Regions from separate parts of the Alishewanella sp. HL-SH06 genome, predicted to be linked through region 1. Evidence: predicted binding sites of a transcription regulator. Region 1 holds the regulator's gene; each other region holds the start of a gene.
What was found. The regulator MetJ, encoded in region 1, represses methionine synthesis genes. The targets are predictions, from matches to a motif close to TAGACGTCTAGACGTCTA.
Positions count from the first base shown of each region.

Region 2: ACUJFK_RS05410 (homoserine O-succinyltransferase) is a predicted target of MetJ. The motif match lies at 5,980-5,997, and genes of this name have one in related genera.
Region 3: metK (methionine adenosyltransferase) is a predicted target of MetJ. The motif match lies at 2,112-2,129, and genes of this name have one in related genera.

Region 1 is NZ_CP199752.1:3,422,336-3,433,267, reverse strand. It holds gene ACUJFK_RS15920 (formimidoylglutamase) at 1-542, opposite strand, end outside; gene rraA (ribonuclease E activity regulator RraA) at 546-1,031, opposite strand; gene ACUJFK_RS15910 (gamma-butyrobetaine hydroxylase-like domain-containing protein) at 1,198-1,569, opposite strand; gene hslU (HslU--HslV peptidase ATPase subunit) at 1,569-2,897, opposite strand; gene hslV (ATP-dependent protease subunit HslV) at 2,909-3,427, opposite strand; gene ACUJFK_RS15895 (SPOR domain-containing protein) at 3,485-4,054, opposite strand; gene priA (primosomal protein N') at 4,146-6,320, opposite strand; gene rpmE (50S ribosomal protein L31) at 6,533-6,745, shown strand; gene ACUJFK_RS15880 (tetratricopeptide repeat protein) at 6,976-7,875, opposite strand; gene ACUJFK_RS15875 (hypothetical protein) at 7,977-8,168, opposite strand; gene ACUJFK_RS15870 (malic enzyme-like NAD(P)-binding protein) at 8,257-9,498, shown strand; gene metJ (met regulon transcriptional regulator MetJ) at 9,541-9,876, opposite strand; gene metB (cystathionine gamma-synthase) at 10,054-10,932, shown strand, end outside.
Region 2 is NZ_CP199752.1:1,168,674-1,179,605, forward strand. It holds gene ACUJFK_RS05390 (hypothetical protein) at 1-64, shown strand, start outside; gene ACUJFK_RS05395 (LamG domain-containing protein) at 67-2,487, shown strand; gene ACUJFK_RS05400 (hypothetical protein) at 2,498-4,075, shown strand; gene ACUJFK_RS05405 (FAD:protein FMN transferase) at 4,140-5,123, opposite strand; gene ACUJFK_RS05410 (homoserine O-succinyltransferase) at 6,060-6,986, shown strand; gene ACUJFK_RS05415 (homocysteine S-methyltransferase family protein) at 6,987-8,054, shown strand; gene metH (methionine synthase) at 8,054-10,675, shown strand; gene ACUJFK_RS05425 (hypothetical protein) at 10,803-10,932, shown strand, end outside.
Region 3 is NZ_CP199752.1:2,790,914-2,801,845, forward strand. It holds gene tkt (transketolase) at 1-1,942, opposite strand, end outside; gene metK (methionine adenosyltransferase) at 2,305-3,453, shown strand; gene ACUJFK_RS12810 (AbgT family transporter) at 3,641-5,221, shown strand; gene rsmE (16S rRNA (uracil(1498)-N(3))-methyltransferase) at 5,327-6,055, shown strand; gene gshB (glutathione synthase) at 6,067-7,029, shown strand; gene ACUJFK_RS12825 (YqgE/AlgH family protein) at 7,048-7,605, shown strand; gene ruvX (Holliday junction resolvase RuvX) at 7,605-8,024, shown strand; gene ACUJFK_RS12835 (DUF1653 domain-containing protein) at 8,008-8,277, shown strand; gene ACUJFK_RS12840 (tRNA/rRNA methyltransferase) at 8,333-9,211, opposite strand; gene ACUJFK_RS12845 (23S rRNA (adenine(2030)-N(6))-methyltransferase RlmJ) at 9,418-10,257, shown strand; gene ACUJFK_RS12850 (S1/P1 nuclease) at 10,260-10,932, shown strand, end outside.

The DNA of each region.
Region 1 (10,932 bases):
AAATTAATACAATTAACCTGTTGCTGCTGACAATCACTTAACGCCCGCAACAGTGGTAAGGCATTGTTATGACCACCGCCAATCACTATCGGGGTTAAGCCCTGCGCAAAAATAGGTTGAACGGCACTGAATACTCGTTCGTCAAGTTGCGCACAAAGGGCGCGTAATTGGCTTAAATGCTCGGGTTGTTGATGATCTAATGCTGTACTTTGTGCTTGTAAATCGGCACAAGCTACCTCACCGAGGATCAAAATAGATTCACCGGCGAGTAATGCATTAGCTTGCAGATTAAGGAATTTGTTTAAAAACGCTTGAAAGCCTAATTGTGCACCAGCAAAGCCACCGTTCGCTCTAGGGCCCAGATCTTCGGGGATCCCCAGTATGACAAACTTGCCACTGTGAGCGGCATGTAAGGCAAGGTTCTCTGCTAACGATAAAGTGGCTTCAGGAAAGCGTAACTGGGCAGATAATCGTTGTTCGCCGCTGCGCTGCTGACAGCAACGCGCAAGTTGCGCTTGAGTCAAATAGTGCAGGGCGTTCATGCGTTACTCGATGTCGAGTGCATCCGGCGATAAAATGATGCCGGTACTGTCAGCATACAGATGATCACCAGGTAGGAAGGTTACGCCGGCAAAATTAACAGGCACTTCGGTTTCACCAAAGCCTGCATCGTCAGCGCCAATCGGGATCGCATTAACGGCTTGAATACCGATATCGAAATCTTCTAATGCATCAAGATCGCGCACGCTACCGTAACAGACAATGCCTTCCCAGCCGTTGCTTGCCGCTAAAGAGGCCAGATCCGCATCAACTAAAGCACGACGAGCTGAGCCACCACCGTCAATCAGTAACACCTTACCAATGCCGTTGTCAGTCAGCATTTGACGCACCAAACCGTTGTCTTCAAAACATTTTACGGTGTGGATTTTTCCGCCAAAAGAACGGCGACCACCATAGTTAGCAAAAATCGGCTCAACGACATCAACTTGATCCGCGTACAGATCGCAAAGCTCTGAGGTGTTATATTCCATAAGGTGGCTCCAAACTGCAAGAAAAGTATGCAGACAGTATAACCTGCTACCACCTAAGCTCAAGCACAACTTCGAGCACCATTAGGCAAAGTCACTTACGCAATGCGGTTTTCTACTTGAGAGAGAAGTGGTAACAGGCGGATGCTTAACGGCAGTGCACTGGCCCTTACAGCGTTTTAATACTGATCAGCGGTTCACGGCTGGCATTAGCCTGTTTTAACTTGGCCAAATAGTCTTGCCACAAGGTTGTTTCATTTTCAGCCAACTGGCAAAGATAAGCAAAACTGTACAAGCCAGTAGCATGGCCATCATCAAAAACCAGTTTTACTGCGTAATGACCCACTGCTTGGATCTGCTTGATGGCAACGTCACGTTTATGGCTGACCAACTTAGGTTGGCCATGACCACGCACCTCAGCAGAGGGGGAGTGCACGCGTAAAAACTCGGCACTCAAACTGCTGAGGCTGCCGTCGCTAAACTGTAAGTCGAGCAAACGGCGACGTTGATGGTAATGAAGTCCAACCAACTTTTTGGTCATTACAAAATAAACCGACTGAGATCTTCGTTTTGTACTAAGTTGCCCAGATGTTTTTCAACATACTCAGCATCGATACTGATTTGTTGCCCCGCATGATCGGCGGCATCATAAGAGATTTCCTCTAATAAACGCTCCATCACCGTGTACAAACGACGAGCACCGATGTTTTCTGTGGTTTCATTGACTTGAAAGGCCGCGGCCGCGATATGCTTAATGCCGTCAGCGGTAAAGCTGATGTTCACCCCTTCAGTGGCGAGCATCGCTTGCGCTTGTTCGGTCAGTGACGCTTTAGGTTCGGTTAAGATGCGTTCAAAATCAGCGGCGGTTAACGCTTCCAGTTCAACCCGGATCGGCAAGCGACCTTGTAATTCAGGCACAAGATCGGAGGGTTTACTCATTTGAAAGGCGCCAGACGCAATAAACAGAATATGGTCGGTTTTTACCATACCGTGCTTGGTGTTCACGGTGCAGCCTTCAATCAGCGGCAGTAAGTCACGTTGCACGCCTTCGCGTGAAACATCGGGGCCGCTGGTTTCGCCGCGTTTACAAATTTTATCGATTTCATCTAAAAATACGATACCATTTTGTTCAACCGCTTCTAAGGCTTCTAGCTTAAGCTCTTCAGGATTAACCAAACGTGCCGCTTCTTCTTCAATTAGTTGCTTAAAAGCGTCTTTGATTTTCAGCTTACGTTTTTTCTTTTTGTCATTGCCTAAGCTTTGAAACATGCTTTGCAATTGCGACGTCATTTCTTCCATGCCCGGTGGCGCCATGATTTCGACGCCAATGGGGCCTTGTGACAATTCCAATTCGATTTCTTTATCGTCTAATTGGCCTTCACGCAGCTTTTTACGGAAAATTTGCCGCGTATTCGATTCGCTACTTTTTTCTGTTTCACCCCAGGCGTCTTTGGCGGGTGGCAGTAAAGCATCGAGGATCCGCTCTTCTGCGGCTTCTTCTGCTCTAAAACGATTTTTGGCAATCGCTTGTTCACGTAACATTTTAACGGCACTGTCTGCCAGATCACGGATGATGCTTTCTACTTCTTTACCGACATAACCCACTTCGGTGAATTTGGTGGCTTCAACTTTAATAAAGGGCGCGTTAGCCAATTTGGCTAAGCGACGAGCAATTTCAGTTTTACCTACACCCGTTGGGCCAATCATCAGAATATTTTTGGGGGTGACTTCTTGGCGCAAGCTTTCATCAAGCTGCATACGGCGCCAACGGTTACGTAAGGCAATAGCAACGGCACGTTTGGCTTTATTTTGACCGATAATGTGTCGATCCAACTCGTGGACGATTTCTCTAGGCGTCATGTCAGACATAATTGTTCCGCTTATAATTCTTCAATGGTGTGATGGTGATTGGTATAGACACAAATATCACCGGCAATTTTTAGGCTTTTTTCAACGATGTCACGCGCGCCTAGATCAGAATTTTGTAGCAGGGCTGTCGCCGCCGCTTGCGCAAAAGGGCCGCCACTGCCAATGGCGATGAGATCGTGTTCTGGCTGGATCACGTCGCCGTTACCCGTAATGATCAAAGAGGTGTTGGCATCGGCTACGGCTAGTAACGCTTCGAGTTTGCGCAGCATGCGATCGGTACGCCAATCTTTTGCTAACTCAACGGCCGCGCGCATTAAATGGCCTTGGTGCATGTCAAGTTTGGCTTCAAAGCGTTCAAATAAGGTGAAGGCGTCAGCGGTACCGCCGGCAAAACCTGCCAAGACTTTATTATGGTAAAGACGGCGAACTTTACGGGCGTTACCTTTCATTACGGTGTTGCCCAGTGACACCTGGCCATCACCGCCGATGGCGACGTGACCATTGCGTCGAACAGATACGATAGTTGTCATGAATATGCCCTATGGCGAATTAACTTAGGGCATAGATAGGGTTTATGCGTTAGCTTTTCAAGCCCAGTTACGCACCTGACAGGTATTAATACCCATTTGCCGTAACCGATTCATATCAACGGTGGCAGCACGACGAGACTCATAAGGGCCCAGCACTACCCGAAACCACACGCCATTAGTACCTTCGGTGCGGCGCACATCGGCGGTAATGCCCGCAAAGGCGATTTGCGCTTTCATGGCTTCGGCTTGGGTTTGCTGTCTAAATGAGCCGCATTGCAGTTGCGCCGGACCACTACGACGCTGCTCTGTCACTTCGACGGTCACTTCTTTATTTTTAAGCTCTTCAATATATTGATAAGGCTCAGCTACGGGCTTGGGAGGCAATTCATCTTTTTTCACGGTAACAGCCGGAGCGGGTGCTTCAGGCGGCGTTACCACCGGAGCTTGTTGGCGTAAAAACCACAAACCGTAAACAAAAGCCAATAAGACACAGAGCACCAAGCCGATTAATATCCAAGGTTTTTGTGAGGCAGCTTGCGCTTTGGCACCGCGTGCTGGGCGGGCTTTGCCTTTGGTCTTGCTGGCCGGTTTCGGGCGACTGGCGCGCACATAATCTTTTTGTGGCATAGTGACTGTTTGATTACCTACTCATTACAACAGCGGCTATTCTACCTTGAATAGTAAAAAATGAAATAGAGCTATCACTCTGGCTTTACGTTTAGCTCAGATCCAGAGCATCCACATCGAGCTGCCATTTTACTTTACGGCTCAGCGGCCAACGTGTGATTTCTGGCAAGATGTGCCCTAAGGCATGATGCAATAGCGGTCTATTTTGGCTGTACAAATGCAACTGCCAGCGATACTTACCCGCTTTGCGCTCTAAAGGCGATAATAACGGCCCTAGCCGCTGTAAACCGTGATAGGCTTGGCAAAGCTCTGCGACCTGTTGTAACCATTGCTGGCATAAGTCACTTTGCAGGGCTTCGGCACGAAATAATGCCAAGTGCTGATAGGGCGGTAAGGTGGTTTGTTGGCGTTCGAGCAGGGCACTGCGTGCAAAAGCCGCATAACCGTTTTGAATAATATCTTGCAGCAGGGCATGTTCAGGATGCTGTGTTTGCAGTAATACCTTACCTTTGTCATTGCCTCGACCTGCGCGGCCAGCGACCTGTGTCAGCAGTTGAGCTAATTGTTCTGGCGCACGAAAGTCTGCGCTGTATAAGGCGCCATCTACATCAACAATTACCACCAAAGTCACAAAAGGAAAGTGGTGGCCTTTCGCCAGCATTTGCGTACCTAAAATTAGGCGTGGCCCAGCTTGATTAATATCCTTGAGCAACTCCCCTAAAGCACCTTTTCGCCTTGTACTATCGCGGTCTAAGCGGGTTACGGGTGTATCTGCAAACAACTGCTGCAAATGTTCTTCTAACTGTTCAGTGCCTTGGCCAACTGGCGCTAATCGAGCACTGCCACAAGAGCCGCATTGTCTAGGAATAGGGCGGCTGGCGCCGCAATGGTGACATAATAATTGGCGACTATGTTTATGATAAGTGGTAAAGGTGCTGCAACGTTTACATTCGGTCAGCCAGCCGCAATCTTGACAGCTAAGCGCGGGGGCAAAACCGCGGCGATTCAAAAATAACATCACTTGCTTACCACGGGCTAACTGGCCGCGGATTTGTTTAATACTGCTATCGGCTAAGCCGAACTGCAATTGTTGCTGTTTTAAATCAATTAACTCAAATGGCGGTAAGCTTTGCCCTGTAGCGCGATGTTGCAGTTCTAAATGCACATAGCGTTTTTGTTGGCAATTATATAAAGATTCTAAACTGGGGGTGGCAGAGCCAAGCAACACAGGGCAGCCTTCTAATGAGCCGCGTTTAATCGCCAGATCACGCGCATGATAGCGAAAGCCATCTTGCTGCTTTAAAGATAAATCATGCTCTTCATCAATAATAATTAAACTGAGTTGTCGAAACGGTAAAAACAGCGCCGAGCGCGTGCCAATGACAATCGCAGCACTGCCACTTGCCGCTTGTAGCCAGCATGACAAACGTTCGCCATCGCTGAGGTTAGAGTGCCAAGCTAAAACGGGCACATTAAAACGCTGTACAAAACGTTGAAGTGTTTGCGGCGTTAAACCAATTTCAGGTAGCAACAATAAGACTTGTTCGCCACGGGCTAATAGAGGCGCAATGCATTGCAAATACACTTCGGTTTTACCCGAGCCGGTGACACCTTCTAACAAGAACGGCTGAAACTTTCCGTAAGCTTGCTGCACCGCACTCACAGCAATAGCCTGGTCAACTGTCAGTTGTAAGGGTGTTTGTGCTAAACCTTGATAGGCGTAAGGTTGACGCTCTAGTGTTTCAGCAACAACCATGCCTTTATCTATCAGTTGTTTCAGTGTGCTGCGATGATGCTGTTGCAGTAGTGTATCTTCAGCTAAAGGGCTGGTTTGCAGCGTGTGCCACAAGGCAAGTTGCTTCGCCGAACGCTTAAAATCACTACTTTGTGCTGCTTCGCCTGCCGCCGTTAATCGATAGCCGGTTAGGGCATAATCGCGCAGTTGTCGGCCTTCACGCAATAACGCAGGAAGGGCTGCGGTCAGCACTTCACCTAACGGATGGTGATAGTATTCCGCTGCAAAGCTTAATAAAAGGCGTAGGGTGCCGGAGATCACCGGAGCGTCTTCTAAAATGTGACTTACTGCTTTGAGTTGGCTGTGTTCAAAAGGACTATCCGGATCAATTTGCCAAACAATCCCAATTAACTGACGTTGACCAAATGGCACTTGTACCCGACACCCCACTGTTACACTGCTGTTTTCAGGCAACAGATAATCAAAATGTTGGCGTAACGGGACGGGCAGAGCCACTCGAATAACGGTCACTATGGTTTCCACAACAAAGCAAAGGGATTGTTAGTTTAAGGATCGATATCCGGCTTGCCAAGTAAAACAAAAATAGTGTTTTTTTGCCGCGGGCAGGTTGCAACTTGTTTGCCTATCAATTAAGCTACGCGCCCTAAATTAACTGTAATTGCGTATGGTGTCTGGCGCCAAAAATTGTGACCAGATAGCGATACGGCCTAACGAGGTAACCCATGAAACCAGGTATCCATCCAGAATACAAAGAAATTACTGCTACTTGTACTTGCGGTAATGCATTCAAAACTCGCTCTGCACTTTGCAAAGACATCCACTTGGACGTATGTTCAGCATGTCACCCGTTTTATACTGGTAAGCAAAAAGTGTTAGACGTAGGTGGTCGTGTAGATCGCTTCAAAAAACGTTTCTCTGTTTTGGGCAATCGTTAATCGATTACCGAACGAAAAAAAACCGGAGCTTAGGCTCCGGTTTTTTTTGCTTCAAAATACCCTGCATGTGCACATTAGCATTCATCTGTTCTGCGCATAGCGGTAGGGTTTTCATGGCGATGGTTGTAGCACAATAAAACAACGCCATGCTCAGCATGCTAGCTAAGACATAGCGTTAAGTGAGTACAACCTATGGCTAAAGCGATGGTACAGCAAATTCAAACAACCGGTTATTGACCACCTGATAGCACTTGGTTGATTGAAGAGGAAGAGCTGTCTGGTTTAATACTGGCGCAATTGCTGCCGCTTTGCTCACAACTGACTCCGCGAATACGACTACCGACAGAGCGGCTATCATAAAGCCCTGAAGAATTTAACCGTTTGACTAAACCGGCAAGCATGTTGTTCATTTGAATTTGCTGCCCCGTCACGCGGATGACCTCAATGTTTTCAACTTGCTGTAAATCTTTTACTAATTCTGCATGTTCATTGCTTGCTGCTAGTTCAGCGCTGACTTCCGCTAAATAAGGTTTGGCTTGGGTTTGCCCAGTTAACACTAAGCGTTTAAACAACTCTGCTGCCGCAACAAGATCTTTTTCAGTACCAATACCGTGTTGTTTAAGTTGGCCCAGTAACAGCATTGACGTTGCTAACTTTTGTTCTGACGCTTGCTCGAGTAATACCACAGCTTGCTCGATTTGCGTTGGATCTTCAGTTTGCAACAATGTTACTGCTTTTGAATATTGGGCTGGAGCATAATTTAAAGAGATGGCTTGTTCTAATAACCGGTCTGCTTCTGCGATATCTTGCTCAATAACAAAGCCATTTCGTAACCAATCTGACATCAAGTAAACTGACATGGGGTTGCGCTGGCGTACACCTTGGCGAAGATAGCGTAATGCTTGACTGGTATTCTGTTCTAAACCATCGCCTGTCGCATAAGACATGGCAACGATCGCCGCGGCATCGCCGCTACCTGCTCGAGCCAGTCGCATCAATTTACGCAGCTCTTTTGTGCAGTCAGTTTCAGTGCATATTTGCTCATTGTTTCCGGCATTTTGTGCAGTGGCGGGCAGGCTAATACTGATGCTACTTACGAGAATAAGTGCAGAGATCGATAAAAGGCGCATGGCATAACCTCATTAACTAAATATTTACCAGATATTGTAGTGATATTTTAATGACGGTCAAGGGATGTCGCTAAAATTAATAGTGATTTGTTTTATTTATGTTAAATTTTGGTGGTAACTAGTTCAACATATAAATACTCAGCAAGAGATTGGGTTTTAAGTGTATAGGCTTCTTTATGGCTAGCGCATTTCTTGCTATAAGAAGAGAAGAAAATATCAACAAGAAGGTGGTCATACTTGCTTAGGCTGGTAGGTCCAGCAACAAATTGGTGTTTTTCTATTAAAGAGCTCATTAAAATGAGCCTTCATCTGGCTTGCTGTAAAACAATAATAAGCATAATTGCAGCCTGTCGCCGCTTACCTTACTCCAGGACAATTAGAATGACAGATTTCAGAGAACAGGCACTTCGCTACCATGCCGAACCCCGCCCAGGAAAAATTAGTATTGAAATTAGCAAACCGGCTGAAACCGTCCGCGATCTTGCGCTAGCTTACAGCCCAGGTGTGGCGGAGCCCGTTCGTGAAATTGCTGCTGATCCAGACAATGTGTATAAATATACCGCTAAAGGTAACTTAGTCGCTGTGATTTCTAACGGTACTGCGATTTTAGGTTTGGGCAATCTGGGGCATTTAGCATCAAAACCGGTGATGGAAGGTAAAGCCTTGTTGTTTAAACGCTTTGCCAACTTAGATTCGATTGACATTGAAGTGTCACATCGCACAACGGAAGAGTTTATAACGACGGTTGCCAATATTGCCGATACCTTTGGTGGTATTAATTTAGAAGATATTAAAGCGCCAGAATGTTTTGAAATAGAGAAAGAGTTAATCAAACGCTGCAACATCCCGGTGTTTCATGATGATCAGCATGGTACAGCAATAGTCACTGCTGCCGGTATGCTTAATGCGTTAGAAATCCAAGGTAAGGATATTAAACACGCCATTATCGTTTGTATGGGTGCGGGTGCTGCGGCTATTGCTTGCATGGAGTTATTAATTAAATGCGGTGCCATGCGTGAGCATATCTATATGTTGGATACCAAAGGGGTGATCCATGCTCGGCGCGAAGATTTAAACCAATATAAATCGTTATTTGCCAATAATACCGATAAACGGACTTTAGAAGATGCTTTACAAGGGGCGGATGTTTTTGTTGGTGTATCGGGCCCCGATGTGTTGCCAGCAGAAGCTTTAATGTTAATGGCAGATAAGCCTGTTATTTTTGCTTGTTCAAACCCTGATCCGGAAATTAAGCCTGAGCTCGCGCACGCGGCTCGACAAGATCTGATCATGGCAACAGGTCGCTCTGATTACCCTAATCAAGTGAATAATGTTTTGTGCTTCCCGTTTATTTTCCGTGGTGCTTTAGATGTACGTGCCAGTGAAATCAATGATGCAATGAAACTTGCAGCAGTAGAAGCGATCCGCTCAATTGCTAAAGAGCCGGTGCCAGCCGAAGTTTTGGCGGCGGCTGATGTATCAGCTTTAGAGTTTGGTAAATCTTACATTATTCCAAAACCGATGGATCCGAGATTGTTACCTCGAGTGGCACGTGCTGTGGCGGAAGCCGCGGTAAACTCTGGCGTTGCTCGTTTACCATTGCCTGATAATTACTATAAGTAAGCTGAGCCGCTTATAAAAAAAACCGCCTATTGGCGGTTTTTTTTATTCTTCGTCGTTTTCTGCTTCAATGATGACTGGGATGGGTTTACCCATGCTGGTCAAAATCTGCCGAACTTCAGCAGGAATTTGATGCGGATTATCTTTACGTAGATCGTCATCAGCCGGTAATGGCTGGCCAGTAAAGGCGTGCAAAAAGGCTTCGCACAATAACTCACTATTTGTCGCATGCCGTAAGTTGTTCACTTGGCGGCGAGTGCGTTCGTCAGTTAGCACTTTTAAAACATTCAGCGGGATCGATACGGTAATCTTTTTAACTTGTTCTGATTTTTTACCGTGTTCCGCGTAAGGGTGAGCATACTCACCATTCCACTTAGCCATAAGGGTCCCTTGTTATTGGTCGAGAGAAATTGCTCGCGCAAGTGCGAAATTCTACTGTTTTCTCTGTTACAGTCAAACACTGTGCAACAAATAAACATTATAGACGGCTAAATGGTTTGACTTCCAGTGTTAACGCATTATACTTTTTGGACATCTAAACATCCAAAAGGGCGTATTATGACCAAGCGTCATCCAGCGACTATCGTTGCTCGTGCGGGTATTGCGGAAGATACCGCCTTTGGTGCAGTGACACCACCAATTTACCTCACTTCAACTTATCAACTTCCGGCATTAGGGCAGCCAGGTCCTTATGATTATTCACGTTCAAATAACCCTACCCGCGATGTATTAGGGGAGGCGTTAGCCGAACTCGAAGGCGGTGCTAAAGCGATTATCACCAATACTGGTATGTCAGCTTGTTTGTTAGCACTGCAATTACTAACACCCTCTGACACCTTAGTGATCCCGCATGATTGTTATGGTGGTAGTTATCGATTATTTACCAATTTGGCGCAAAAGAAGCAGGCTTTTAAATTACACATTATCAATTTTCAAGATGCCGATTGGGCCGAGCAATTACGGTTAAGCCAAGCCAGCATGATTTGGTTAGAAACACCGAGTAACCCATTACTGCAAATTACTGATGTGCGAGCGGTTTGTCAGTTAGCGGCCAGCCTCAAAGCCAAAGTGGTGGTGGATAACACCTTTTTATCGCCAGTATTACAGCAGCCCCTCTCCTTAGGTGCAGATTTAGTCATACACTCGACGACGAAATTTATTAATGGCCACTCTGACATTATCGGCGGTGCCGTGATTGCTAAGGATCTGGCGGTTGGTGAAGAATTAAAATGGTGGGGAAACTGTTTAGGCTTAACCGGTGGAGCATTTGATGCCTATCTTACCTTGCGAGGCTTAAGAACGTTAAACTTGCGCTTAAAGCTGCAACAAGAAAATACGGCTGCAGTGGTCGATTTTTTAGCGGCGCATCCTTTAGTTGCTAAAGTGTATTATCCCGGGCTGACAAGTCATCCTGGGCATCAGATTGCTAAAGAACAG
Region 2 (10,932 bases), 1.7 Mb from region 1:
TCAAAGCGGTTATAACTTAAAGCAGGTGTTCGCCGACACCGCCACCTATTGTATGGGGGAGTGAACATGCGAATTTTCTTGCTAGTACTAGCCAGTATGCTGTTGCTCGGTTGTGGTGGCGCAGAAGTTGAGCAAAATCCGCCGCCAGCGTTACCAAATAACACCAACAACTATAACGGCCCTGCACCTCAAACTACCGACATTCAGCAGTTTAAACTCAATCTGTGGGATAACCTGGTGGCAGACAATCGCTGTGGCAGTTGCCATCAACCGGGTAAAACCGCGCCCTTTTTTGTGCGCCGTGATGATATTAACCTGGCTTACACTGCCGCCTTACCCTTGGTTAATTTAGCCGATCCGGCGCAATCCTTGTTGGTGCAAAAAGTTGCGGGTGGCCATAATTGCTGGCTAAGCAGTAATACTGCCTGTGCTGACACCATTACGCAGTGGTTACGCAACTGGGGCAATACCAGCGGAGCGGAGCAAGTTGCGGTTCGATTAGTTGCCCCGGTGATCCGAGATGCCGGTGCCAGTAAAGCCTTGCCCGAGAGCGCGGATTTATTTGCCGCCGAAGTTTATCCTTTGGTGCGGGAATATTGTGTCAATTGCCACGCGCCTTCGGCGACGGTAGCGCAAGCGCCTTTTTTTGCTGCCAATGATCTCAGTGCGGCTTATCAGGCAAGCCGTAGTTTAATTAATTTAGATCGGCCCGCATTATCCCGCCTAGTGGCCAGGCTAGGAGGAGAGTTTCATAACTGCTGGTCCGATTGTGCGAATGATGCGGCGCAAATGCTAGCCGCCATTACCAAAATTGCCGAAGCTGTCCCCTTAGCGGAACTGGATCCTACCTTAGTGCCCTCTAAAGCCTTGCGACTTGAAGATGGCGTTGTGGCTTCTAGTGGTGGGCGTTATGAAAGTGACCAAATTGCGTTTTATCAATTTAAAGAGGGGCAAGGTAGCCAAGCCTTTGATACTTCTGGCGTTGAGCCTGCGGCCAATTTAACCTTACAGGGCGATTTTAACTGGTTAACTGGCTGGGGCTTGCAAATTAATAGTGGTCGGGCGCAAGCCAGTACCCAGAGCAGTGCCAAATTGGCGCGGTTGATTGGCGCAACCGGAGAGCTCAGCATTGAAGCCTGGCTGATCCCCGCCAACGTGGTGCAAGCAGGGCCTGCGGCCATAGTTAGTTATGCCGGCAGTGCTATTAGCCGAAACTTGACCTTAGGGCAAACCCAATACAACTATGATTTTTTACTGCGCAGCAGTGCAAGCAATTTTGCCGGACAGCCCGTGCTAAGTACCGCCGATGCTGATGAGCTGCTGCAAGCCAGTTTGCAGCATGTGGTGCTCACGCAAGATCCGGTTAACGGCCAGCGTATTTATATCAATGGCCAAGACAGTGGTGTGCGACGCGAGGCGGCGAGTATCAGTAACTGGGATGACAGTTTTGCCTTAATGCTGGGCAGTGAGGCGGATGGCAGTCGGCAGTGGCAGGGCAGTGTGCGTTTACTGGCCATTCATAACCGTGCGCTTAGTGCAGCACAAATCACTCAAAACTTCAGTATTGGCGTTGGCCAGAAGTTCTATTTGCCGTTTGCCATAGGCCACTTAATTGACTTACCGCAAAGCTACATCGTGTTTGAGGTGGCGCAGTTTGATAATTACTCTTACCTGTTTAGTCAGCCTTATCTGATTAATTTAGACGGTGCCGCTTTACCTGCCGATGTAACGATCAGCGGCATGGCGTTAGCGATTAACGGTAAAGAGATCAGTGGTGGTCAAGCGTGGATCAAGCAACGCTTTAACGTACCCACTGGCACGGTGTTGACCGAGCCTCACACCTTATCGGCCCTAGGCACGATTATTGCGGCTGAGTCGGGCGCGAATAGCGATGAGTTTTTCTTATCGTTCGCCGAGATTGGCGCCTTTAGCAATGTACGCAGCAAGGCAAGCTTTCCGCAACAAGACGTCAGTATGGCAAGTTCCAGTAGCAGCGATATTGGCATCCGGCCGTTTGCGGCAATCCATGCCAGCATGAGTCAGCTTACCGGGGTGTCACAAGCGAACCCTGCGGTAGCCAATACCTATCAAACCATAGCGCGGCAGTTACCGGCAACGCCGAATATCGAAACCTTTATTTCAGCGCAGCAAATGGCTATTACTCAGTTAGGGATCGCTTACTGTAATGCGGCAATCAGTAATTCGACGTTGCGCAGTGCGTGGTTTCCGGCCATTGATTTTAATGCCAGTCCTGCTGAAGCGTTGAGCCCCGCAAATCGGGATAGCTTGATTGAGCCGCTACTGCAGCGTTTTATGCCTTTGCAAGCGGCCACAGATATCGCTAACAGCGATGCGCGAGTAGAGCTAAATAACCTAGTTGACAGGTTAAGCCAATGTCATGGCAGTTGTGATAGCCAGCGCACTCAAACCATTGCTAAAGCCGCCTGCACTGCGGTGCTGGCGAGCGCACAAATGCTCGTGTATTAAGGAGCTCTTGATGAAATCGAAAAAAGCCTTACACCCGGACGCGCCGCTGTTACATGCCTGTCATAGCAAGCCCGTTACCCGGCGCGACTTTATTGCCTGCGGCATGAGTATTGGCGCTGGTATTTTAACTACAGGCTCGGTATTTAGCTTATTTGCCAATCCCTCTAAAGCTTACGCCAGTTTGTCGCCTGATCTGGAAATGTTGAAAAACCAATGCGGTATCAACGTCGAAGGTGCAGGGAAGATCCCCTTTATTTGTTTTGATCTGGCCGGTGGCGCCAACATCGCAGGCTCTAATATTTTGGTCGGGGGCGCGGGGGGGCAGTTAGATTTTCTGTCAACCCAAGGCTATAGCAAATTAGGTTTGCCCGCCGATATGGTGCCCAGCGCAGTGAATGCCGCCAATCCGGCCGGTGGTTTTGTCAATACGCAGTTGGGCTTAGCTTTTCACAGTGATTCACAATTGTTAGCCGGCATATTAGAGCGAACCACCATGGCTACGCAAGCCATGACCAATGGCGCGGTGATCCCCTCTCGCTCAGAAAATGATACGGGTAATAACCCCCATAATCCGATGTATGCTATTGCCAAAGCCGGTGCTAACGGCTCGCTGATGCCTTTGATTGGCTCGCGTAATTCGGATTCTGGCGCTAACTCGATGGCACCCGCTGAGTTTTATAATCCAGAGTGGCGGCCAACCAAGATTGACAGGCCCAGTGATGTTACCGGTTTAGTCGATGTTGGCGACTTGTTTGGCCTGCTTGATCAAAACGATGCCGTTGCCGTTATGGAATCGATCCAGCGTTTAAGTGATAACAAATTAGCGCGGGTGAACTCGGCGGTAAGTCGGGATCAGGTCATTAAAGAGTTGGTGCGTTGTGGTTATGTTAAAAGCGCTGATTTGGCCGACCGTTTCGGTAATCCTGCGACCCTGGATCCCGCAGCCGATCCAGATATTGTGGGTAATAGCGGTATTTTTACCAGCGCTGAATTTAACGGCGATGCCGAATTTCGTAAAACCGCGTCGGTGATGAAGCTGGTGGTCAATGGTTTTGCTGGAGCTGGCACCGTAACCATTGGTGGCTATGATTATCACACCGGCGAGCGGGGTACTGGCGAGCTACGTGATTTGCGCGCAGGCCGCTGTATTGGCGCTTGTTTAGAATATGCCGCCAGACGTAATCAGCCTTTAATGATTTATCTGTATTCTGATGGTTCGGTGGCCAGTAATGGCCGTATTGATGACAGCGTAAATGGCCGTGGCAAAGGCGAGTGGACCGGTGATAACTCATCAACCGCCGCCTCAGCTATGCTGGTGTATAACCCGAATGGTCGCCCCAGTTTATTGGGGGGCACGGCGCTCGAGCAAGCGCGTCATCAGCAAATTGGTTTTATGCGCCCTGATGCGTCGGTTGAAACGGGCTCATCGATGGCGGCCAATAATGTCAATTTATTAGTGCAAACGGTGATGCTCAATTATTTAGCCTTGCATGGTGAGCAAGGGCGACTGAGCGAGGTCGCGCCTTTCCATGGTTTAGGTAATGCCGCCAGCCAAGATCGCTTAACGGCGTTTGCGCCTATCGTTTAATGGCGCAGAGCAATTGATATAGCACGTTGCGCTGGCGCTGGGGTGGGTTGTTTCACCTTAGGGGCTAGCGCGCTAAACCCGATGAAAAATACAGTTGATGCTCACTGCTGATAAAAATCGCTTCATAGTCTGCCTGTTGCTCAATCAGTGCCATACCTCGTTCAAGCCCTAGCACAAATAAGGTAGTCGATAGCGCATCGGTGCGTGTGGTGTCGGGGCCTAACACCGTCACACTCATTAAACCCGAAGGGCTTTCACCGCTTTTCGGATCTAAAATATGATGATAACGCACGCCATCTTCGATAAAGAACCGCTCATAATCCCCTGAGGTGCTAATCGCGCTATTAATAAGCGGTAATTGCGCTACGATATCGTCAGATTTACGTGGGTGTTTAATGGCCACCAACCAAGGACGACCGCGTTTATCCCCTAATAAGCGAGTATCACCGCCGGCAGTCACCAACGCATGTTGAATACCGGCCGCAGCCAGCAAGCCTATTGCTCGCTCAACGGCATAGCCTTTGGCAATGCCGCCTAAATCTATTTTGACACCGGCTTTAGCAAAGCGTACTTGGTTATTGGCTAGTAGCTGAATATGCCGGTAATTAATTAAACTGCGCTGCGCGGCTAAATCCTCGACACTGGGTTTGACATGCTGGCGATAATCATAGCTAAAACCGACTGAGGCAAAGCTAATGTCAAAGGCCCCGGCGCTTAATTCGGCTAGTTGTTCGGCTTGCTGTAACAACTGGTAAAACTCTGCACTGATGGTGACTGCTTGCTGGCTAGCATCGCGGTTAAGTAAGCTCAACTCACTGCTTTCAAGGTAAGGGCTCATCAGTTGGTTAATCCGTTCAAACTCGTCCTGCACGGCACTGATCAGCAAGGGGCCTTGGCTGTTATCGTCAGTCCAAAACTCGACATAGGCTTGCGTGCCCATGGTTTGAAACGGCTGGCGCTGCCACTCTGCTTCGGCAAACGTTGGCCATAGCCCGCTAAGAAGCCAAAGATAAAACAAAGCGCGGAGGTGAGTAGGTATAACGCGCATGGCGAGGATCCCATTATTCGCTATTGAATAGAGGGTACATTGTTGCAGAGCACAGGCGTGGACTCAATGTTTGTTGTTCAACAGTGCGAGAATAGTGACGGGGCTGCAATCAACAGTGGTCTGATTGTAAAGCAACACCTTAGATTACCGCATATTTCGTTTTAAATAGATCTTGGGTTGTCATGTCGGTATGTCACAACTTTAAAAAACATTTTCGCCAAGGCCGAAAACGTTTAGCGCTGCATAAAGCTTTGGCTGGAGCACGCTGTAAATACCTCCCTGTACGCTCCTCTTTTTCATCCCTGAAAAACACGTCTCCAGCCAAAGTTTACTTCGCTGTTAACTTGCCAAGCTTCAATCCGATCCTTCAAGGTCAGAAACTAAACATTAAAAACCGTCATCGTCAGCAAGCTGTTCAGTCAAGCGAATACCGCTAAGAATATTAACTCCCCCTTTGAAGCGAGCCGACTGATCATCGTTGGCCAAGGTTTTAAGAAAACGGGTGTTTGAGTGCGGCGACGGTAGCGCCGCGCGAGTTACGTTTTCGCCTTGGACAACGCATGAGCAGCCGGGCTTTCGAGCGGAAGTGGGGTCGCATTTTCTTTGGGTACTTTCTTTTGGCGACGCAAAAGAAAGTATCTCGCCAAGGGCGAAAACGTTAAACGCTGCCTAAAGCTTCAGCTGGAGCTGGAGGATGCACAAAAATGGTATCGAATTTTCTTGGAGTAATTTTTTAACGATGCAAAAGAAATTATCTCACCACAAGGTGACAGCTTGATTAGAGGGGCATACGACCAATGCCGAAATAGGCTAATAACCCAACCGCAGCACGCACAGCAAAGAATCGCCGCATATTTAGCCATCTAAACGTATAGAAGTTGACATTGTGGTGTTTTTTCAGCACAATAAGCCATTAATCTGTGAGCGGAGTAGCTTATGCCAGTAAAAGTCATTGATCAGTTGCCAGCGGTAGAGGCTTTATCAGCAGAAAACGTCTTTGTGATGACAGAAAGCCGCGCTGCTTCGCAGGACATTCGGCCATTACGGATCGCCATCCTGAATTTGATGCCGAATAAAATCGTTACCGAAATCCAATTATTGCGTTTATTGGCCAATAGCCCGCTACAATTAGATATCGAGTTATTGCGCATTGATGATCATGTGAGTAAACACACCTCGGAAAGCCATCTCAATTGTTTTTATCGTTATTTCTCTGATGTGCAAGATCAAAACTACGATGGTTTAATTATTACCGGGGCGCCTTTAGGCCTTGTTAACTATGAAGATGTTACCTATTGGCAGCAGTTTGGCGAGATTTTACGTTGGGCCGATACCCATGTGACCTCCACCTTATTTTTGTGTTGGGCAGCGCATGCGGCCTTGTATCATTATTATGGCTTACAACGTGAGATCCGCGGTGAGAAGTTATCAGGGGTGTATTGGCAAGACGTGAAGCAGCCTTTAAGCCCCTTAGTGCGTGGCTTTGACGATCAATTTTTAGTGCCGCATTCACGTTATGCGCAAGTGCCAATCCAAAAATATCAGCAGCATGCCGACTTACATATTTTGGCTGAAGCCGATGCCACAGGGGCTTACTTGCTACAGAACAGTCGGGGTAACCGGATCTTTGTTACTGGCCATCCAGAATATGATCTTACTACCCTCGATGAAGAGTATAAACGCGACCTAGCTGCGGGCATTAGTGCCTTGTTACCCGAAAACTACTATCGTAATAACGACCCGTTACAAGGGCCGCAGAAGCTATGGCAGGCGCATGCCTTTTTATTATTCAGTAACTGGTTAAACTACTATGTTTACCAAGCCACGCCTTTTGATATTAACCAAATTGGGCAGAACAGTTAAATGAATCGAAGCAAATTGACACCCGCTGCCCTACGAGCGCAGCTACAGCAACGCATTTTTATTCTGGATGGCGCCATGGGCACCATGATCCAGCAGCGCACTTTGGATGAAGCAGACTATCGTGGCAGCGAATTTGCTGATTGGGCCTCTGATTTAAAAGGCAACAATGATTTACTTGTGCTAACGCAACCGGCGTTGATTGCCGATATTCATCGGCAGTATTTGCAAGCGGGCGCTGACATTATTGAAACGAATACCTTTAATGCCACCACCATCGCCATGGCCGATTATCACATGTCGCACTTAGCCGCGCGGATTAATCGCGAAGCAGCAGCCTTAGCACGCCAAGTGTGTGACGAATTTTTAGCAACTGAACCACATAAACCGCGTTATGTCGCCGGTGTGTTAGGGCCCACTAACCGTACAGCGTCAATTTCACCTGATGTCAATGATCCAGGCTATCGTAATGTCAGCTTTGATGAGTTAGTCACAGCCTATATGGAAGCCACGCTGGCATTAATTGACGGTGGGGCTGATATTATTATGCTGGAAACGATTTTTGATACGTTAAATGCTAAGGCCGCGGCCTTTGCAGTATTACAGGTGTTTGACGAGCTCGGTTATAGTTTACCGGTGATGATCTCCGGTACCATTACTGACGCCTCGGGGCGCACCTTGTCAGGGCAAACTACCGAAGCGTTTTATCACTCGTTAGCCCATGTTGAGCCAGTGAGCTTTGGTTTAAACTGCGCCTTAGGCCCAGATTTATTGCGGCCCTATGTCGAAACCCTGTCTGGTATTTCCTCGGCTTTTGTCTCGGTACACCCGAATGCCGGTTTACCCAATGAATTTGGCGAATATGATTTAGGCGCAACCGAGATGGCGGCAGAAATTGCCGATTGGGCGCAGCAAGGTTTCTTAAATATTGTTGGCGGTTGCTGTGGCACCACGCCAGAACATATCGCTGCAATCAGCCAAGCGGTAAAGGGTTTGCCTGCCCGTCAACCTAAAACACCCGACCACAGTTTTCATTTGGCTGGGTTAGAAGCTTTTTCGGTGGAGTGGTAATGCGACAGCAAGCACGATTTATCAATATTGGTGAGCGTACTAACGTAACCGGTTCGGCACGCTTTAAAAAACTGATTTTAAAAGGCGATTACGAAGCCGCGCTCGATGTGGCACGGCAGCAAGTTGAAAATGGCGCGCAAATTATCGATATCAATATGGACGAGGCGATGCTCGATAGCAAAGCCGCCATGGTGCGTTATTTAACCTTGCTCGCTTCTGAACCCGATATTTCTCGGGTGCCGATTATGGTTGACTCGTCTAAATGGGAAGTGATCGAAGCGGCCTTAAAGTGCATTCAAGGCAAAGCCGTGGTTAACTCTATTTCATTAAAAGAAGGTGAGTCGCCGTTCTTAAAGCAAGCACGCTTATTGCGACGCTACGGTGCAGCCGTGGTAGTGATGGCGTTTGATGAAAAAGGCCAAGCGGACACGCAGCAGCGCAAAGTTGAAATATGTCAACGGGCTTATAACATTTTGACCGAGCAGGTTGGCTTCCCACCCGAAGACATTATTTTTGACCCGAATATTTTTGCGGTCGCCACCGGTATTGAAGAGCACAATAATTACGCGGTCGACTTTATTGAAGCCACGCGTGAAATTAAACGGTTATGCCCTTACGCCAAAATCTCTGGTGGTGTGTCGAATGTGTCGTTCTCGTTTCGTGGCAATGACGCCGTGCGCGAAGCCATTCACTCGGTATTTTTATACCATGCGGTTGCCGCAGGTATGGATATGGGTATCGTCAATGCGGGTCAGTTAACCGTTTACGATGATATTCCGCTACTGCTGCGCGAACGGGTAGAAGATGTCATTTTAAATCGGCGTGATGATGCGACTGAGCGCTTATTGGATGTGGCGGCCCAGTTTAAAGGCGATGGCAGTGTGGCTGAAAAAGTCGATGATGCTTGGCGCAGTTTGCCAGTAGGTAAACGCTTAGAACACGCGTTAGTTAAAGGCATTACCGATTTTATTGAATTAGATACTGAAGAAGCACGGCAACAAGCAGAAAAGCCCTTACACGTGATTGAAGGGCCGTTAATGGACGGCATGAACGTGGTGGGTGACTTGTTCGGTGAAGGTAAGATGTTTTTACCTCAAGTGGTTAAATCGGCGCGGGTGATGAAAAAAGCCGTGGCCTACTTGCAGCCTTATATTGAACAAGACAAAGCGGGTGGCCAAGCGCAAGGTAAAATCTTGTTAGCCACGGTAAAAGGCGATGTGCACGACATTGGCAAAAACATTGTGGGCGTGGTGCTGCAATGTAATAACTTTGAAGTGATTGATTTAGGCGTGATGGTCTCGTGCGCAGAGATTTTACGGGTTGCCAAAGAACGTAATGTCGATGTGATTGGTTTGTCGGGCCTGATCACCCCCTCGCTTGATGAAATGGTGTATGTGGCTAAAGAAATGACGCGCTTAGGTTTTACTATTCCGTTATTAATTGGTGGCGCTACTACCTCTAAAGCGCATACCGCAGTGAAGATTGCACCACATTACCAGCATGGCGTGGTGTATGTACCGAATGCTTCTCGTAGCGTATCGGTGGTGCAATCGTTAATCAGTGCAGACGCCAAACCGCCTTATTTAGCGCGTGTAACCGAAGAATATCGTATCGCGGTGGAGCAACATCTGCGTAGTCGCCCAGGCGAGAAAATGCTCAGTTTAAGCGCGGCACGCGAGAATAAGTTTAAACTTGATTTAGCCAAGGTGGCGCCAGCACCGGTGCAGCCGGGCGTGCATTATTGGCAAGATGTCGATTTACAACAATTACGCGACTATATTGATTGGACACCGTTTTTTCTTACGTGGCAATTATCGGGCAAGTTTCCGGCAATTTTAAATCACCCCGAAGTGGGCTTAGAAGCACGAAAAGTGTATCAAGACGCCAATGCCTTGATGGATCAGATGATCCAGCAAAAACGCATTGCTGGCAAAGCCGCCTTTGGTTTTTTTCCGGCTAATAGTGACGGTGACGACATTATTATTTATACCGACGACAGTCGGCAAACTGAGCGCTGCCGTTTACACGGTTTGCGACAGCAATTAGCCCTGCGTAATAATGCGCCAAACTGCTGTTTAAGTGACTTTATTGCCCCCGTCGGCTCTGGTATTGCCGATTATGTTGGCGCTTTTGCGGTTACCTCAGGTTTTGGTGCAGATGAGTTTGCTGCTGAATTTGTCAAAGTGCATGACGATTATAACAGCATCATGGCCAAAGCCTTGGCCGATCGACTGGCAGAAGCCTTAGCCGAGTTTTTACATATGCAGGTACGCCGCCAGTATTGGGGCTATGCCGCCGATGAAACTTTGGATAATGAACAGTTAATTCGTGAATTATACCAAGGGATCCGACCCGCACCAGGTTATCCGGCCTGCCCAGAGCACACCGAAAAAGGCACGCTGTTTCAGTTGCTGGATGTGGAAGCGCAAATTGGCATGAAATTAACGGAAAGCTATGCCATGTGGCCGGGTGCCGCAGTCAGTGGTTGGTACTTTGCGCATCCGGATAGTAAATATTTTGCGGTGAGTAAAATTGATGCCGAACAGGTAGCGGATTATGCGCAGCGCAAAGACTGGGACCTTGCAACGGCAGAAATGTGGTTAGGCCCGAATATCCGTTAAACTTTAAGTTAATCTGGCAAGTTAAGCTGAAGTTTTTCCGGTATTCAGTCTCTTAATTAATCGGCTTTTGCAGTATCATACTTCCGCTACACCAGTGTTGGTGTAGCGGTGTTGTTTTGGAGAGCCTGTGGAAAAGCCGTTTCAAATAAAGTTAATTATCCGCAGAGTCAGCGCAGCTGCCTCGATAGCGTGGTTAAAAAACGCCTGGGGCATTTTTAAGCAATATCCCATCGTTTTTGTGCAGATGATTTTACTGA
Region 3 (10,932 bases), 630 kb from region 1:
GAGCAAATAATTGCTCTGCCGGTGCTGACTCACCAAAAGAGTTCATACCAATGATGGCACCGTTCAAACCCACATACTTATACCATGTATCTGTAATGCCCGCTTCTACCGCAACACGTTTAGTCACGGCTTTTGGCAAAACGGCTTCACGATATGTAGCATCTTGTTGCTCAAACACATCAGTAGATGGCATGGAAACAACACGTACCGCTTTTCCGTCAGCTTGTAATTGTTTTGCTGCTTGCATGGCCAGTTCAACTTCTGAACCTGTAGCAATAAAAATCAGTTCAGGTGTATCAGCGCTATCTAATAGCACATAACCACCGCGTTTAATCGCGTCTAATTGCTCAGCATTACGGGTTTGCTGCACCAAGTTTTGACGCGTAAAAATCAAGCTGCTTGGTCCTTCAGTTCGCTCAATAGCTTGTTGCCAAGCCACCGCTGATTCAACTTGGTCACAAGGACGCCAATTCATTAAATTAGGGGTAACACGTAAGCTAGCCAGTTGCTCTACCGGTTGGTGTGTTGGACCATCTTCACCTAAACCAATGGAATCGTGCGTATAAACAAAAATAACCCGTTGCTTCATTAATGCGGCCATGCGCACGGCATTGCGTGCATATTCCATAAACATTAAGAAAGTCGCACCATAAGGTACAAAGCCGCCATGCAAGGCAATACCATTCATCATGGCTGACATACCAAACTCACGCACGCCGTAATAAACATAATTACCGCTGGCATCCTTGGCAGTCAGGGGCTTACTGCCCGACCAAATAGTCAGGTTAGAACCGGCTAAATCAGCCGAACCGCCCATAAACTCAGGCAATAAGGGGCCAAAATTATTTAGTGCATTTTGCGATGCTTTGCGCGTGGCAATCGTTGCCGGGTTAGCTTGTAGCTTGGCGATATAGGCCTGGCTTTGCTCAGCCCAATTTGCCGGTAATGCACCGCTACTACGACGTAAAAACTCCGCAGCTAAAGCGGGGTGAGCGGCTTGATAGCTAGCAAAAAGCTGTTGCCACTTAGCTTCTGCTTGTTGGCCTGTGGTTTTCGCATCCCAATCTGCATAAATATCAGCAGGAATATCAAAAGGCGCATGTGGCCATTGTAAAAAGGCGCGAGCAGCGGCAATTTCGGCATCGCCCAGCGGTGCACCATGACAATCATGGCTACCACCTTTATTTGGCGAACCATAACCAATCACCGTTTTACAACAAATCAAGGTAGGCTTATCGGTAACCGCACGCGCTTGCTCAATCGCCGCTTTTACTGCTTCAGGATCATGCCCATCGACATTCGGCACAACGTGCCAGCCATAGGCCTCAAAGCGTGCTGGAGTATTATCAGTAAACCAGCCTTCAACGTGGCCATCGATAGAGATACCGTTATCATCCCAAAAGGCTATCAGCTTACCTAAGCCTAAAGTACCGGCTAAAGAACAGGCTTCATGCGAAATGCCTTCCATTAAGCAGCCATCGCCTAAGAACACGTAAGTAAAGTGATCAACGATATCAAAACCTGGCTGATTGAATTGTGCGGCTAAGGCTTTTTCTGCTAAAGCCATACCTACGGCGTTGGTAATACCCTGCCCTAATGGACCCGTAGTGGTTTCTACACCGGGGGCATAACCGTATTCTGGGTGCCCTGGGGTTTTAGAGTGTAATTGACGAAATTGTTTTAGATCGTCAATGCTTAACTGATAACCACTAAGATGTAGTAAAGAATAAATCAGCATTGAGCCATGGCCGTTTGATAACACAAAGCGATCACGATCAGCCCAATTTGGATTGGTTGGGTTATGCTTCAAGTAATCTCGCCAGAGTACTTCGGCAATATCTGCCATGCCCATGGGTGCACCTGGATGGCCCGATTTAGCTTGTTGTACCGCATCCATGCTGAGTGCACGGATAGCATTAGCAAGTTGTTTACGAGATGGCATGTTTACTCCTGAAAATTGGGCGCAAGGCAAGTTAAGCGCCTAGCTTGCTGCTTAAATTACCACTATTTTCACTCAGCTGCCGGCAGATGGCAAATGTTAATCTTGCTAGATGCCTTTATTTCCTTGGCATCTGATCTAAAAACAGCGCCTGGCGTAATTGACGGAAAGAAAGACGTCTGGGCGTCAAATATTACTGGTAATTACCCGCAATTTTCACTAAAATTAGCGGCTATTTTTTTGGCGCCCATCACTTTGCAACCTGCACTGGCATTGCTTGCCGGTACAAGCTTTTGCAAATAGGCGTAATTTTAGACAGGCGCTTTGGCGCATTCCGCATTAACCAACGTGGTGGAAAACAACTAATGGCACAACATATTTTCACGTCTGAGTCAGTTTCTGAAGGACATCCGGATAAAATTGCCGATCAGATTTCAGACGCAGTGCTGGATGCAATATTAGAACAAGACAGTAAAGCACGTGTTGCGTGTGAAACCTTCGTTAAAACCGGTATGGTGCTTGTGGGTGGTGAAATCACTACTTCAGCTTGGGTTGATATCGAAGAGATCGTTCGCAAAACCGTGCGTGAAATTGGTTATACCCATTCAGACATGGGCTTTGATGCTGACTCTTGCGCAGTGTTAAACGCAATTGGTAAACAATCTCCTGACATCAACCAAGGTGTTGACCGTGCCGATCCAAGCGAGCAAGGCGCAGGTGACCAAGGTTTAATGTTTGGCTATGCAAGCAACGAAACCGACGTTTTGATGCCTGCTCCTATTACTTATTCGCACCGTTTAGTACAACGTCAGGCGCAAGTACGTAAAGACGGTACTTTACCGTGGTTACGTCCCGATGCGAAATCGCAGTTAAGCTTTATTTATGAAGACGGTAAGCCCATCGGTATTGATGCAGTAGTCTTGTCGACACAGCATTGTGACACCATCAGCACCGCTGATTTGCGTGAAGCCGTTATGGAAACCATTATTAAGCCAGTATTACCTGCAGAATGGCTCACCAGCAAAACCAAATATTTTATTAACCCTACTGGCCGTTTCGTCATCGGCGGTCCGATGGGCGACTGTGGTTTAACCGGTCGTAAAATCATCGTTGACTCTTACGGTGGTATGGCACGTCACGGTGGTGGTGCTTTCTCAGGTAAAGACCCATCAAAAGTTGACCGCTCAGCGGCTTATGCTGCACGTTATGTCGCGAAAAACTTAGTGGCTGCCGGCTTAGCCGAACGTCTTGAATTACAAGTGTCTTATGCCATTGGCGTAGCTGAACCAACTTCCATCAGCTTAGAAACCTTCGGCACCAGTAAACTGAGTGAAGATGAGTTAATCAAACTGGTGCGTGAACATTTCGATCTTCGCCCACATGGTTTAATTGAAATGTTGCAACTGGAAAGACCGATTTATCTGCCTACGGCCGCTTATGGTCACTTCGGCCGCAACGAGTTCCCGTGGGAACAAACCGATAAAGCCGAGTTACTGCGTCAGTACGCAAAATAAGCAATTGTTGTATAAAAACTAAAAAAAGGAGAGCTGAGCTCTCCTTTTTTCTTTTTTAAATGACCGTTCAGCTGATTTGCCGCTTACCTGACGCCAAGTTTTGTGTATGATTATTGGTAAGTTGTACCTTCCAGGGTCATTCACTGTAACAGTGAGTACACAATAAAAAATAAAAAAAGGATATGTTATGTCTGAACAAACCGCAGCCAATAACAATGGCTGGATGAATCGTGCGCTCAATACGATTGAGGTGGTGGGTAATAAATTGCCCGATCCTGCCGTATTATTTGCATTGTTAATGGTGATTGTTTGGGTAACCTCGTGGTTACTGTCGGGGGTGAGCTTTGATGAGCTGGACCCTCGCTCTGGTCAACAAATCGCCATAGTCAACTTGCTTTCGGGTGAAGCGTTAACGAACTTCACCTCCAATATAGTCAATACTTTTGTCACCTTCCCGCCGCTGGGTGTGGTACTGGTTGCGATGCTAGGTTTGGGCGTTGCCGAATATACCGGTTTTATTAATGCTGGCCTACGCTCAATTTTATCCGTTACCCCGAAAATGCTACTGACCCCAGTACTTGTTGCGGTAGGTGTACTCAGTCACGTTGCGGTTGATGCAGGCTATGTGCTCGTGGTGCCGCTTGGCGCAGTGATATTTTATGCTGCAGGCCGTCATCCTTTAGCCGGTATTGCTGCCGCCTTCGCGGGTGTATCCGGCGGCTTCTCAGCTACTTTCTTTGTGCCATCGAGCCTAGATCCGTTACTCGCCGGATTAACACAAACCTCAGCACAAATTCTTGACCCCAGCGTCACCATCAACCCGCTGAATAACTATTTCTTTACCACTGCGTCAACCTTTTTAATTATTGTCATTGGTTGGGTCTTGACGGATAAAGTAATTGAACCTCGCTTAAAAACAACTAAAGTTGATGGTGATACGTCACAAATGGTGACCATGGAAGCCTTATCGCCTAATGAGTCTCGTGGTTTACGAGCAGCAGGCTTGTCGATGTTAGCGGTTATCGCCTTACTTGCCTTAAGTATCGTGGTACCAGAACAAACACCTTGGGCAGCTAAACCAGAAGAGGTATTAGCCGGTGTAAACCCATTGCTTACTGCCGCCGCACCACTAATGAAATCGATTGTGACCATTATCTTTGTGTTCTTTTTAGTGCCAGGTATTGTATATGGTTATGTGTCTGGCTCGGTTAAAAATCACCGCGATGTGGTCAAGGGCATGAGCCATGCTATGAGCGGTATGGGCTATTACATTGTGATGGCATTTTTCTGTGCACTATTTTTATACGCTTTTAACCAGTCTAATCTAGGTGTGTTACTCGCCGTAAAAGGCGCTAATGCTTTAAAGGCTATGGGCTTACCTTTGAGTATGACGCTGGTGGGTATTGTATTCTTATCTGGCTTCGTCAATTTAGTGGTCGGTTCAGCGTCGGCTAAATGGGCACTGATTGGCGCTATTATGGTGCCTATGCTGATGGAGTTAGGCATTTCGCCTGACTTAACGCAAGCAGCTTATCGGGTAGGTGATTCATCAACGAATATCATCACCCCACTGTTACCGTACTTCCCGCTGATTGTAGTGTTCTGCCAAAAGTATGTTAAAAACAGTGGTATTGGTACCTTAGTTGCACTGATGCTGCCGTTCTCGGTAGTGATGCTTGTATTGTGGACGGCTTTCTTGCTTGGGTTCTGGGCATTAGATCTGCCACTGGGCTTTGGATCAACTTACGAATACGTGCCCGTGCGCTAAGTTGTTTACGGCCACTTTGCAAAACCGCTGTTCGCAGCGGTTTTTTATTTTGAACCCGCAGCTCAGGCTGCTAACATTAACGCTTTTAGCATCGGAACCGCCGGCATGCGTATACCTCGTATTTATACTCCTCAAACGTTGAGTGTTCATCAAACACTGCTGCTTGATGATGACGCAGCAAATCACGTGTCTCGCGTGTTACGCATGCAAACGGGCCAAGCCATACAACTCTTTAATGGCGATGGTTTTAATTACAACAGCCACATTGTTGATGTTAGCAAAAAGCAAGTGCAGGTAAAGGTTGTGGCACAACAGGCTAACCCGGTTGAGTCACCGCTATCTATTCACTTAGGTCAAGGTATTTCACGCGGCGATCGCATGGACTTTGCTATTCAAAAAGCCGTTGAGTTAGGTGTGACTGAAATTACCCCCCTATTTACCGACCGTTGTGGCGTAAAACTGGATGGCGAACGTTTGGCTAAACGTAACGAGCAATGGCAAAAAATTGCCATAAGTGCCTGTGAGCAAAGTGGTCGCAGTGTTGTGCCAAGGGTGCATCCGGCCATTTCTTTAGCGCAATGGCTGGCCCAACAAACAAAAGAATTAAAACTCACCTTGGATCCGCGCGCCAGCGCCACCATTAAAACATTAAGTCCAGCGCAAACAATTCGGCTGGTTATTGGCCCGGAAGGCGGCTTTACGGATACCGAAGTTATCGCTACGGCCCAAGCCCAGTTTACGGGTATCCAGCTTGGACCGCGCATTTTACGAACAGAAACGGCTGCACTAACCGCCATTAGTGCCTTGCAATTGCAATTTGGCGATCTTGCCTAAGGTTAAATGTTATGACGATAAAACTGGGTATCGTGATGGACCCCATCAGCCAAATCAACATCAATAAAGATTCCAGCTTTGCCATGCTGCTGCAGGCGCAAAATCGTGGTTATGAAATTCATTATATGGAAATGGCCGACTTGTATTTATTACAAGGCCAAGCGCGTGCCCGCACGGTTACGCTGCGGGTACAACAAGATCAACATAGCTGGTATCAATTTGGCACAGAACAGGATATCGCTCTGAGCGAACTTGATGTGATCCTGATGCGTAAAGATCCACCGTTTGATACCGAATATATTTATGCCACTTACATGCTAGAGCGAGCAGAAGACTTGGGGACTTTGATCGTTAACAAGCCGCAAAGCCTGCGTGATGCCAATGAAAAACTCTACACCAGCTGGTTTAGTCAGTTTACGCCTAAAACCTTAGTCAGCCGTGATCCTTCGCGTTTAAAAGCCTTCTATAAAACTGAGCAGGATATTATTTTGAAGCCGTTAGATGGTATGGGCGGCGCATCGATCTTCCGCTTACAACCGGGCGATCCGAATATCAGTGTCATCATTGAAACGCTGACTGAACATGGCAGTCGTTACGCTATGGCACAACGTTTTATTCCAGAAATTACCCAAGGTGATAAACGAATATTGGTGATCGATGGTGAACCTGTGCCATACTGCTTAGCAAGGATCCCTGCTTCAGGGGAAACACGCGGCAATCTGGCCGCGGGTGGTCGAGGTGAAGCTCGAGCCTTGTCTGAAACCGATTGGCAAATCGCTAAAGCCATCGGCCCAACACTAAAAGCCAAAGGGTTAATCTTCGTCGGTCTAGATGTTATCGGCGATAAATTAACTGAAATCAATGTTACCAGTCCAACCTGTATTCGGGAAATCGAAGCCGCTTTTCCGATCAGTATTACTGGCATGTTGTTTGACGCCATTGAACAGCGCCTGGCAGCACGCTTAACGCCGTAATGATATCGCGGAGGTTGTATGCAAGGATTTCAGAACCATTTTCTCATTGCAATGCCTGCTTTGGACGATCCAATGTTCAAACGCAGTGTAACCTATGTTTGTGAGCACAATGATGAAGGCGCTATGGGTATTGTTATCAATCACCCTCTCCCGGTCAGCGTGGCTGATTTATTAAAACAACTCGAAATAACCTTTGATGCCGACAGCCCGGTGGCCAGTAGCCAAGTTTGTGCTGGAGGCCCAGTACAGAGTGATCGTGGCTTTGTATTGCATACCGCTAAACCGGGCTATCATAGCAGTATGCCATTGGAAAACGGCTTAATGGTCACTACCTCAAAAGATATTTTGATGGATTTAACCACCGCCGCTGCGCCAGAGAAGTTTATTTTGGCGCTGGGCTATGCCGGTTGGACCGCCGGCCAGTTAGAGCAAGAAATTGCAGATAATAGCTGGCTAGTAGTGCCTGCCGATAATCATATCATTTTTGATTTGATCCATGCTGAAAAATGGCAATCCGCAACCGCGGCCATTGGCATTAAACCTTGGCAATTAACCAACGAGGCTGGCCACGCTTAATGCAACATCGCACCATTTTATGTTTTGATTATGGCACCAAAAGTATCGGGGTCGCTGTCGGTTCAGAATTAACCGGCAGTGCTACCTTACTTCCTGCTTTAAAAGCGCGTGATGGCATTCCGGAATGGGAGCAGATTGAGCGCTTAATAAAAGACTGGCAGCCGCAGTTATTGTTAGTCGGTTTACCGCTTAATATGGACGGTACTGAGCAAGACTTTACTGTGCGAACACGTAAATTCGCCAACCGCCTCCATGGCCGTTTTGGTTTAGCCGTCGCGCTACATGATGAGCGTTTATCCACCGCAGATGCGCGCAGTAGACTATTTGCAGAAGGCGGTTACCGTAATCTGAGTAAAGATAAAGTAGACAGCCTATCGGCACAGATCATTTTTGAGGGCTGGCATGAACAACAACACTAAGCCTGACTTGCCACAAGGCTATTATCAACACTACAAAGGGCGTTATTACCAAGTTGTTGACTTGGCTATGCATAGCGAAACCGCCGAATGGCTAGTGATCTATCGTGCGCTATACGGCGATTTTGGCCTGTGGGCTCGCCCCGCCACCATGTTTAGTGAAAACGTTGATATTGCAGGCGAACTGATCCCACGTTTTAGTTATGTCGGCTCCACCTTACCCAAAGCACTAAGCTCACTGGCGAATACCCCTTAAAGATGGACAGCAGCGACACTACTAATCGTCGCTGTTACCGATACTACAACGCGCCCTAACTTTGTTGCCGATACCACTCACCCAGAATTAAGCTTGCGGCCACGCTCACGTTAAGCGATTCCACTTTACCGGTGCCAGGTATTTGCAGCGCGATGTCCGCGTTTTTGGCGACATGTTGCGATACACCAAACATTTCTTCACCAAACACGATCACCACTTTGGCCGGTAATGGCGTGTTATATAACGAGCTGCCGCCATGGCTAGAGGTTGTAATAAGCGTATAACCTGCCTCTTTACAGAGCTTCAGTGCCAGTGGCAGATTGTCGCAACTTAAACCATCGACAAATTCACCGCCGCCTTCAGCGGTGCGCAGCGCCGCGCCCGATTGTAATAACTCAGGCTGCTTCATAATAATGCCGCCCACGCCAAAATGGGCACAGCTGCGGGTAATAGCGCCTAAATTATGCGGATTACCCACGCCATCTAGCGCCAGCAAACAATCTTGCTTGCGGCCTTTTTGTTGTAAATAGTCGGCGAGTTTTTGCTGCGCTTTACGTTTTACCAGCAGCACTATGCCACCGTGATGGCCACTGCCGGCTACTTTTTCAAGCTCGGCATCATCAACAATATGGTAGGCTTTTTTCGCTGCGGCTAAATACTTCATCATATCGGCAAACTTTGGTGCCAGCTGCGCCGATAAATACAAACGGATTACTGACTCTGGCCGTTGTTGAAACATGACCCGACAGGCATTCTCACCGTAAATTTTACCTTCGTTATCCAACACGGTTTTCAACGGCTTAGCGGTTTGCGGTTTTAATGCGGCTACCGGACGTTTTGCTTTATTTGCTGCTGATTTCGCGTTTTTCATCCAAGGCTTTTGCAACGGATCCGCTGCTTTGCCGCCTTTTGGCCGTTGTTGTGACATACCCATTCCCGTTTCTTTAGCATTTTGCTATCGCTTGCTGTATGCCGCAGATTTTAGCAGTTAGGCGCCGACAATACTTGGTTTTTTCTTGCACCGAGTCCGCGTGGGTATGCTGCAAAGCGATTGCTATTAGTGCCATGGTTTTAACACTTGTTTTTTTAAGTTAACGCAGTATCCTTGGCGCCTTAAATGGCAAAGCAAGGCTCTTCTTTATGCTCAGTTATCGTCACAGCTACCATGCGGGTAATCACGCCGATGTGGTAAAACATCTTACCGAGGTAGCCATCTTAGACTACCTGCTAAAAAAAGATAAACCGCTGTGTTATCACGATACGCATGCCGGCGCGGGCCTGTATAGTTTGCAAAGCGAACACGCGCTAAAAACCGCTGAATACCAAGGCGGTATTGCTAAACTTTGGCAATACGAAGCGCAAAGCTCCTTATTAAAACGCTATATCGCGCTAATTAACCAACTTAATCCCGATGGCGAACTGGCTTTTTATCCGGGCTCGCCGAAAATTGCCGCGTTAATGCTGCGTAATGACGACCATATTCAAGCCACTGAACTGCATCCTACCGACTTTCCGGTGCTAAAAAGCCAATTTGTGCGCCGCCGTTATACGCGTATTGAAAATACCGATGCTTATGCCGGCTTTAAAGCGATGCTGCCGCCCTTGGTCAAGCGCGGTTTAGTGTTAATAGACCCGCCTTATGAGTTAAAAACCGAGTATCAAGACTTGGTTACAGGCTTACAAGAAGCCTATAAACGCTTTCCGCAAGCGACCTATGCCATTTGGTATCCGGTGATTGAACGCATCGCGGTTGAAGCCTTTATAAATAGCCTTGTTGCTACTGGCATTAAAAATCAGTTACGTATTGAGTTTAATTTACATGCCGATAGCCATGGGCATGGCATGACGGGCAGTGGTATGTTGGTGATTAACCCGCCTTACACCTTAGCCGAGGACATGCAAGGGGCGTTAAACGAAGTGCAACAAAAGATCGGTGAAGCGGCCAGCCGCTTTAGTATTACTCAACTGGTTGGAGAATAAATATGCGCAGTTTTTTAGTGTTATGTGCACTGTTAATAAGCTTCAATAGCTTTGGTTTTGGGCGCACCGGGCATGCGCTGATCTGTAATATGAGCTTACAATTACTGTCGGTACAAACCCAACAGCACGTGGCGAGCTTAGTTGCCGCCTCACCCCATACCGAATTCGCCAGTGCTTGCGCGTGGCCAGATGAAGTGCGCAGTGAAGAGGAATATCGTTGGAGTGCGCCCCATCACTATGTGAATATGCCGCGCCCAGAACAAGAAATTAAGCATGACCACTGCCCTGAACAAGGCTGTATTTTATCGGCTATCGCCGATATGCAGCAGCGTTTAACCGCAGATGCGACTGACTGGCAAGCCTTGTTATTTTTAGCGCATTATATTGGCGACTTACATCAGCCACTGCATGTCAGTTACGCCGATGATCTTGGCGGCAATCGCACTGCTGTGTATTTTTATAACCCAGAAACGCCGGCTAATTTACACGGCATTTGGGATAGCAGCATGCTGCACAAACTCGGTTATGACGAAGATTACCAGAGACAAGAATGGTTATTTTTGCAAATTAACCCAGAAAACACCGCGCTGTGGCAACAAGGCAGCGTGTTAGATTGGGCAAATGAATCTGCACGGTTAACCTTTGATATTTATCAGCATTATCGGCCAGGCATGT